One region of the Micromonospora sp. RV43 genome, then DNA from elsewhere that is predicted to be linked to it. Evidence: predicted binding sites of a transcription regulator. Region 1 holds the regulator's gene; the other holds the start of a gene.

The links. The regulator HspR, encoded in region 1, represses chaperone genes until heat shock. The targets are predictions, from matches to a motif close to TTGAGTNNNNNNNACTCAA.
Region 2: a site for HspR is predicted at 2,771-2,789, ahead of lon (endopeptidase La). Genes of this name have one in related genera too.

Annotation. Positions count from the first base shown of each region.
Region 1 covers NZ_LEKG01000046.1:7,842-12,252, reverse strand. The annotation lists gene ABD52_RS13885 (cation:proton antiporter) at 1-555, shown strand, start outside; gene ABD52_RS13880 (hypothetical protein) at 720-1,148, shown strand; gene ABD52_RS13875 (hypothetical protein) at 1,377-1,583, opposite strand; gene ABD52_RS13870 (heat shock protein transcriptional repressor HspR) at 1,761-2,201, opposite strand; gene dnaJ (molecular chaperone DnaJ) at 2,226-3,413, opposite strand; gene grpE (nucleotide exchange factor GrpE) at 3,493-4,230, opposite strand; gene dnaK (molecular chaperone DnaK) at 4,279-4,411, opposite strand, start outside.
Region 2 covers NZ_LEKG01000075.1:8,822-13,232, reverse strand. The annotation lists gene ABD52_RS18940 (DEAD/DEAH box helicase) at 1-351, shown strand, start outside; gene lon (endopeptidase La) at 412-2,748, opposite strand; gene ABD52_RS18930 (Lsr2 family protein) at 2,983-3,330, shown strand; gene ABD52_RS18925 (hypothetical protein) at 3,537-4,411, opposite strand, start outside.

The sequences.
Region 1 (4,411 bases):
GTGCTCGGCCTGACCCTGCTGGTCGCCGGTGTCGCGGCCAAGCTCCAGGTGTCGGCGGCGGTCGGCGCGTTCCTGGTGGGCATCGCGCTGTCCGGGCCGGTGGCGCACCACGCCACCGAGCTGCTCTCCCCGCTGCGTGATCTGTTCGCCGCGGTCTTCTTCGTGTTCTTCGGGCTGGTCACCAACCCGTTGGACATGCCGCCGGTGCTGCTGCCCGCGCTGCTGCTCGCAGTGGTGACCATGGCGACGAAGGTGGCCACCGGCTACCTGGCCGCCCGCCGGGCCGGGATCGCCGAGCCCGGACGCTGGCGGGCCGGCCTGGCGCTGACCCCGCGCGGCGAGTTCTCCATCGTCATCGCCGGGCTGGCCGTCGCGGCCGTCTACCCGGTGGAGCCGAAGCTCGCCGCGCTCGCCACCGCGTACGTGTTGATCACGGTGGTGACCGGGCCGCTGCTCGCCCGCCTGCCGGACAGCCCGTGGTTCAAGCAGTGGCTGCGCACCCGCGCCGCCGCCGCACGGCCGCCCGCGCCGCTGCCCCTGGGCACCGGCGACTGATCGGGCCGGGCCGGATCAGCCGCAGGGCAGATCCGGCCCGGCGTTGTCAAATTGATCCCGGGAAGGTCTACCCCTGCTCCGTCCAACCGCGTTAACGTTTCGGCCCAGCAGCCAGGGTCCGCGGGTGGCCTGCGCCCCCGCCAGCGCAAGCGGAAGGTCGGCCGGTGAGCGTGCAGGAAGAGACGTTCCGCGGCTTCGCCAACCCGGTCGATCCCTCGCCCGCCGAGCTTCGGGCGTGGGCCTATCAACCGGATTCGGTGCCGCTGACCTCGATGCCGCCGGACTGGGATCTGCTGGTCGCCGGTGACCATCTGGTGCAGACGCTGTTCGATCTGGCCATGGATCAGGGCTGCCCGGCGCGGCGGTTCACGCTGCACTGCCTCTACATCTACGCCGCCGACGGCATCCGGACGAACTTCCGCGCCCACCCCAAGCGCCGGTTCCGCAAGCTGGTCGAGCAGGCCGAGAAGTCCGGCGACGACCTGATGCGCAACTGGGCGCACAACAGCCGGGTGCTGCTCGCCCGGCCGGATCTCTTCGTCTACCGCGACTGGTGCGAGGGCGGCCTGGTCCGCGAGAACCGCCGCCTCTGACGACTCGACCCGCCCACGTCGACCTCGCTGGCCACGTCGACCCGACGGCCTGGTCGATCATGAACTTGGCGGTATTTGGTGTCCGGTTTGTCGCCGCCAACTTCATGATCGACCGCGAGGGCGGGTGGGTGGTGCCCGCCCGGAGCAGCCCAGCATCCCGGCCGGCCCTGCAGAACACGAACGGGCCGGGATCCCCCGTGGATCCCGGCCCGCACGTCGGCGGATCGTCTAGGTCGACCCGCCCTGCTTCTTGCGCCGCTCGTCGTCCCGCGCCCGGTCCACGCCGTGGTCCGTCTGGTCGGCGAAGCGCCCTTCCTTGACCTTGTCGCTGAAGCGTCCCTCGGTGACCCGGTCGAACCGCTCGCGCACGTTCTCGGCCACCTTCTCCAGCCGTTCCTCCGCGCGCTCGGCCACCTTCTTCGCCGGTTCCGTCATGACTCCCCCCGCCAGCCCGGAATCCGCTTTGGGGCTTTTGCCCCCTACGGAAAAGCCTAGTTGACCCCGCTCTGCCGTACCCCGCTTTCCCCTGACCCGGCCCGCGAACCGACCGGGGAACGACGAAGGCCGGCGCGGCCCCGGGGGAGCGGGGCGCGCCGGCCTTCAGGTACGGAATCAGCGGTCGGGAGCGCGGCGCGGACGCCAGACGACGAGCGCGGTGGATGTGCGGTTGGTGGGCACGAGGTCGCCGCGGGGGAAGCCGCCGAGCGACTCCAGCTCGGCGATCCGCCGGTACGCGGCGTCCAGTTCCGCCTCCAGCCGGGCCACCCGCTGCTGCGCCTCTTCGAGCAGCCGCTCCAACCCGATGATCCGCTTGACCCCGGCCAGGTTGATCCCGTCGTCCTGGCTGAGCCGCTGCACCTCGCGGAGCAGCACCACGTCCCGGACGCTGTACCGGCGACCGCCGCCGGACGCCCGGCCGGCCTGCACCAGGCCCAGCCGGTCGTACTGGCGCAGCGTCTGGGGGTGCATCCCCGCCATCCGCGCGGCCACCGAGATCATCAAGACCTTGGCCTCGTATGCCTGGTCACCCGAGCCGACGTACTCCTCCGACATGCCCGCTCACCTCCGGTGCCGCCGTCAACTGAATCGACGTACCCGCGCGTCGAGATGTTCCCGCGCGGCGGGCGGAGTCTGCGCCGCGAAGGTCTCCAGCGCCGCCCGCGCCTCGTCCGAGACCTTCGCCGGAACCACCACGTCGAGCGTGACCAGCAGGTCACCGGCGCGGCCGTCCTTGCGTACGACGCCCTTGCCGCGGGCGCGCAGCACCCGCCCGCTGGGCGTACCCGGTGGCACCCGCAGGGTCACCGTCCCGTCCAGGGTCGGCACGCGCAGGTCCGTGCCGAGAACCGCCTCGGCGTACGTGATCGGGACGTTCAGGGTCAGGTCGTCCCCGGTGCGCCCGAACAGCTCGTCCGGGCGGACCTTCACCTGCACGAACAGGTCGCCCGCCGGACCGCCCCGCTCGCCGGGCTCACCTCGGCCGGCCAGGCGGATCCGCTGCCCGTCCGACACCCCGGCGGGGAAGCGGACGTGCAGCGTGCGGGTCTTGGTGACCCCGCCGGTGCCGTGGCACTCCGGGCACTTCTCCTCGACGATCGTGCCGACACCCTGGCAGTTGCGGCACGGCTCGGAGAAACTGAACGAACCCTGGTTGCGGGTGGTCACGCCGGCACCGTGGCAGACCGGGCAGGTCACCGGCTGGGTGCCGGGCTTCGCGCCGTTGCCGTGGCAGGTGTCGCAGACGCCGGGCGCGCGCAGCGTCAGCGGCAGCGTGACGCCGCGTACCGCGTCTTCGAAGTCGAGCGCCACCTCGGTCTCGACGTCCCGGCCGCGGGCCGGGCCGCGCGGACGTGCCGGACCGCCGCCACCTGCACCGCCGGAGAAGATCGAGCTGAACAGGTCGGTGAAGCCGCCGCCGCTGAACCGGCTGTCCCCACCCCCGGCGCCGCCGCCGAACAGGTCGGAGACGTCGAACGGCATGCCGCCCGGCTGGCCCGCACCGCGGGCGCTGCGCCGGAAGGCGCCGGAGCCGAACAGCGAGCGCATCTCGTCGTACTCGCGGCGCTTCTTCTCGTCACCGAGCACCGCGTACGCCTCGGAGACGGTCTTGAACCGCTCCTCGGCGCCGGTGTCGCCGGGGTTGTGGTCCGGGTGCGACTCCCGGGCCAACTTGCGGTACGCCTTCTTGATCTCGTCCGAGGAGGCGGACTTGTCCACGCCCAACGCGGCGTAGTAGTCCTTCTCGATCCAGTCCTTGGAACTCACCGGTCCACCCCCTTCCACGGGTCGAACCCCGGTCGTCCCGCCCGCCCGGTGCGGGCGGGCGGGACGTCACGGGTCGGCACTACTCCGGGTCCGCGACCGCGACCATGGCGGGCCGCAGCAGCCGCTCGCCGAGCTGGTAACCACGGCGCATGACCTGGACGCAGGTCGGCTCCGTCACGTCGGCGGAGGTCTGGTGCGCCACCGCCTCGTGCCGGGTCGGGTCGAACGGGTCACCCGTCTCACCGAACGCGGTCAGGCCGAACTTCGCGAGCGCGCCGGTGAGCTGCTCGGCCACGCTGCCGAACGGTCCCACCAGGTCGCCGTGCTCACGGGCCCGGTCCAGGTCGTCGAGGATCGGCAGCAGCGCGGTGAGCACCGCCCCGGTGGCCTGCTCCTGAACCAGGTTGCGGTCCCGGTCGACCCGCTTGCGGTAGTTGGCGTACTCCGCGGTCACCCGCTGGAGGTCGCGGGTGCGCTCCTCCAGGTCGGTGCGGAGCGACTCCAGCTCGGCGCCGAGCGGCGCGTCCGGGCCGGTCCCGCCGTTCGGCTCGGCGGGCGAGTCGACCACGGTCGGACCGCTGACCTCGGCCTCGCCGCCGATCTCGTCGACCACGACCTCGGCCTCCTCGACCAGCCCTTCGGCGGGCGCGTCGGCGGCCGCGTCGGCCGCCGAAGCGTCGTTCGCCGGCTGCTCGGTCACCTTGCCGAGCTTGCGCTTGTCGCGGATGACGACCCGAGGTTCGTCGCCGGTGTCCTTGCCGGCGCCCGGCGCCGACCCGGTGGCACCCGGGCCGGCCGCTCGTGGCTTGTCCGTCATGCGGTTACCTCATCCCTCTGCCGTGCGAATCGTGTCCGGGACCGGATGTCACTTCTTGTCCTCGTCCACGATCTCCGCGTCGACCACGTCGTCGTCGCCACCGGCCTTCGGGCCACCGGCCGCACCCGCGCCGGCACCCGGCCCGGCCGCACCCGGTGCGGTCTGCTCGCCCTCCTGCTGC
Region 2 (4,411 bases), on a different contig from region 1:
GGCCGCCCGGAGGCCGGCGGGCGGGGTGAGCGCCGGGGTCCGGCGCGCCCGCGTACCGGCGGCACCACCCAGGTCTTCATCGGTCTGGGCCGCCGGGCCGGGGTACGGCCGCAGGACCTGGTGGGCGCGATCACCGGGGAGACCCGGATCAGTGGCCGGGACATCGGCTCGATCGAGATCGCCGACCGGTTCTCCCTGGTCGAGGTGCCGCAGGCGGTCGCCGACGAGATCATCGCGGGGCTGCGCGGCACCACCATCAAGGGCCGCAAGGCGACGGTACGCCGGGACCGGGACGGCGACGGGCCGGGCGAGCGCCGCGACCGGGGGTACGAGCGGCGCGACCGCCGCTGAGCGCGGGCGGACACGACGACGCCCCGGCCACCGTGCGTACGGTGACCGGGGCGTCGGCCGTCAGGCGGCGGCGAGCGCCGGCCCGTCCAGCGCCTGGGTGCCGAGTTCGGCCGGGCGCAGGGCCAGCGCGAGCACGTCCGCCACGTCGGACAGGGTGTGCACGGTCAGCGCCTCCCGCACCTGCGCCGGCAGGTCGTCCAGGTCCGGCTCGTTGCGCTTCGGGATGATCACCTCGGTGAGACCGGCCCGGTGCGCGGCGAGCAGTTTCTGCTTCACCCCGCCGATCGGCAGCACCCGGCCGGAGAGCGTCACCTCGCCGGTCATCCCGAACTCCGGCCGCACCGGACGCCCGGTCACCAGGGAGGCCAGCGCGGTCACCATGGTGATGCCGGCGCTCGGGCCGTCCTTCGGTACCGCGCCCGCCGGGACGTGCAGGTGGATCCGCCGCCCGGCCAGCGCGTTCGGGTCCAGCCCGTAGCGCCGCCCGTTCGACCGCAGGTACGACCACGCGATGTGCGCGGACTCCTTCATCACGTCGCCGAGCTGGCCGGTCAGCGTCAGCCCGGGTTCACCCTCCATCGTGGTGGCCTCGATGAACAGCACGTCACCACCGGCGCCGGTGACCGCGAGTCCGGTCGCCACGCCGGGTACTGCGGTGCGTTCGGCCGACTCCGGGGTGAACTTGGGCCGGCCCAGGTAGCGGGCCAGGTTGCCGGCGTCGACGTGCACCGGCGCGGAGTCCGTGGCGAGCGCGACCGCGACCTTGCGCAAGATCTTGGCGAGAGCGCGTTCGAGCTGCCGGACGCCGGCCTCCCGGGTGTACTCACCAGCGATCAGCGCCAGCGCCTCGTCGGCGACGCTCACCTCCTCGCCGGTCAGCCCGGCCCGCTCCCGCTGCCGGGGCAGCAGGTGGTCCCGGGCGATGGCGACCTTCTCGTCCTCGGTGTAGCCGTCCAGCGCGACCAGCTCCATCCGGTCCAGCAGCGGGCCGGGGATCGCCTCCACCACGTTGGCGGTGGCGAGGAACAGCACGTCGGACAGGTCGAGGTCGACCTCCAGGTAGTGGTCGCGGAACGTGTGGTTCTGCGCCGGGTCGAGCACCTCCAGCAGGGCCGCCGCCGGGTCGCCGGAGTAGCCGGCGGCCAGCTTGTCGACCTCGTCGAGCAGCACGACCGGGTTCATCGAGCCGGCCTCGCGCAGCGCCCGCACGATCCGGCCGGGCAGCGCGCCGACGTAGGTGCGCCGGTGGCCGCGGATCTCCGCCTCGTCCCGGACACCGCCGAGGGAGACGCGGACGAAGTTGCGGCCCAGCGCCCGGGCGACCGACTCGCCGAGGCTGGTCTTGCCGACACCGGGCGGGCCGGCCAGGGCCAGCACCGCGCCGGAGCCGCGTCCGCCGACGACGCCGAGGTTGCGCTCCGCGCGCCGGTTGCGCACCGCGAGGTACTCCAGGATGCGGTCCTTCACGTCGGCCAGGCCGGCGTGGTCGGCGTCCAGCACGGCCCGGGCCGCGGCCAGGTCGGTGTCGTCCTGGGTACGCGTGCTCCAGGGCATCTCCAGGACGGTGTCCAGCCAGGTACGGATCCAGCCCGCCTCGGGTGAGGCGTCACTGGCCCGCTCCAGCTTGCCGACCTCACGAAGCGCCGCCTCACGGACCTTCTCCGGCAGGTCGGCGGACTCCACCCGGGAGCGGTAGTCGGCGGAGCCGTCCGGCTCGTCCTCGCCGAGTTCCTTGCGGATCGCGGCGAGCTGCTGGCGGAGCAGGAACTCCCGCTGGGACTTCTCCAGCCCCTCGCGGACGTCGCTGTTGATCTGCTCGGTGACCTCCTGCTCGGCCAGGTGTTCCTTCACCCAGCCGACGAGCAGTTCCAGCCGGGCGGTGACGTCCGGCGCGGCGAGCAGTTCGGTCTTCTGGGTCAGGCTGAGCCAGGGCGCGTAGCCGGCCGAGTCGGCCAGCTCGGACAGGTCGGTCATCCGCTCCATCGCGTCGATCACCTGCCAGGCGCCGCGCTGCTGCAGCACCGAGGTCATGAGCGCGCGGTACTCGCGGGCGAGTTCCCGGGCGCGGCCCGCCGGTGCGGGTTCGTCGAGTGTGGCCGCCTCCACCCAGAGCGCGGCGCCGGGACCGGGCACGCCGGAGCCGATGCGGGCGCGGGTGAGACCGCGGACGACCGCCGCCGGTTCGCCGCTGGGCAGCCGGCCCACCTTCTCGATCGTTGCGACCACGCCGACGGAGCCGTACTCGCCGTCGATGCGGGGCACGGCCAGGAGTTCCTTGTCGCCGGTGGCGCGGGCCGCGTCGACAGCGGCCTGGGTGGTCGGGTCGAGGGTCACCGGGACGACCATCCCGGGCAGCAGGACGGCGTCGGTCAGAGGAAGTACCGGAAGAGTTGCCATCGAACACCTGCCATCACATTGGTTGAGCGTGTCTGGCTCAAGTAACAAAACGTTCCCCTTGTTCCGGGTTGTGACCCACGCCACTACGAAGCGCCGCGTTCCCGCGCTCCGCACCCAATGGCGGCACCCTTTACCGCGACCCGCCGAATGGAAACAGTCGGCTATTGTTGCGGAATTACCGCGCGGTAGGTCAAACTCTTAGCCACACCCCGCCCGACACAGGGAGTAATGGCGATGGCAAGGAAAGTAATCACCGTTCTGACCGACGACCTCGACGGCGGAAAGGCCGATCGGACCGTCGAGTTCAGCCTGGACGGCGTGGCGTACACGATCGACGTCTCCGACGAGAACGCGGGCGTCCTGCGCAAGGCGCTGGATCCGTACATCAGCGCTGGCAGGCGAATCGGCCGGGGAGCGACCGAGGTCGCCCGCGGCGCCCGTCGCACCGCCCGGCCGAGCACCTCGGGAATGGACCGCGAGCAGAACCGCGCCATCCGGGAATGGGCCGCCAAGAACGGGTTCGAGATTTCCGAGCGCGGACGCATCCCGGTGTCGGTGGTCGAGGCGTACAAGAACCGCTGACCGCCACCGGTTCACCGTCGGGCATCCCGGGGTCACGCTGAGAAATCGGCGGGGCCCCGATCGGCTTTCTACGGTCAGCGCTTTTCATCCGGCCGGATACCGCCGGCACGAAATTTCTTCCGGGATCACCTTCCACCGTGCACGTACGCGGGAACGGCAGCGGCCGCCCGGAGGAGTCCCCCGGACGGCCGCTGCCGTTCGCCCGCTCAGTTGACCCGGATGCGCACCACGTCGATGGCGGGAGTCTGGTTGGCCCGCTCCATCATCGGGATGCGGTGCGAGCCGTCACCGGCCCAGACCGCGCACTGCGCCACGCCCGACTGCGCCAGGCCCGGAATCTGGATCAGCACGTCGTCCGGCTGGTTGCCGCCCCGCCCGTCCTCGGTGGCCACGAAGAAGGCCGGCACGTCCTGCGGGTTCGGAGGCTGCCGGGTGCTGCCGAGCATGCGGCAGGCGGTGTGGAAGTGGCCGCGCACCAGGCCCTGGCCGTTGAGCAGCGAGCTCTCCAGGTAGTAGCCGCCCTGGCCGGCGGCGAGGAAGCGGTCCCGCACCAGGTTCTTGGTGGTGACCCGGAGGGTGAACGGCTGGTTGCGCCGCACCTGGTTCGGGAACTGCGTGATCAGCAGCGACGGGTTGTTCGCCGCGGCGCCCACCTCACCGAACGCGGTGCTCACGCACCGGTTGCCGTTCTGGAAGCCGTCGTGGGCCTGGAGCTGGCTGCCGGAGCAGTCCTTGGCGAGCACGTTCAGGCCGTTGCCGCCACCGTTGTTCTGGCCGCCGCCGTTGTTGTTCCCGCCGCCGTTGTTCCCGCCGTTCTGACCGCCGTTGTTGTTGCCGCCGTTCTGGCCCCCGTTGTTGTTGCCGCCGTTCTGACCGCCGTTGTTGTTCCCGCCGTTCTGGCCGCCGTTCTGCGGGGTGTCGGTCACCGCGCACTGGGCGAGCTGGTCCAGGCCCTGCGGGCGCTGGGCGACCCGGCCGATGGCGGTGGCGATCCGGTTGAGCGCCGCGGTCCGCTTGTCCGCGAGCGGACGCAGGATCGCGTTGTTGATGAACTCGCCGCCGTTGCGGCCCTCCGCCGCGA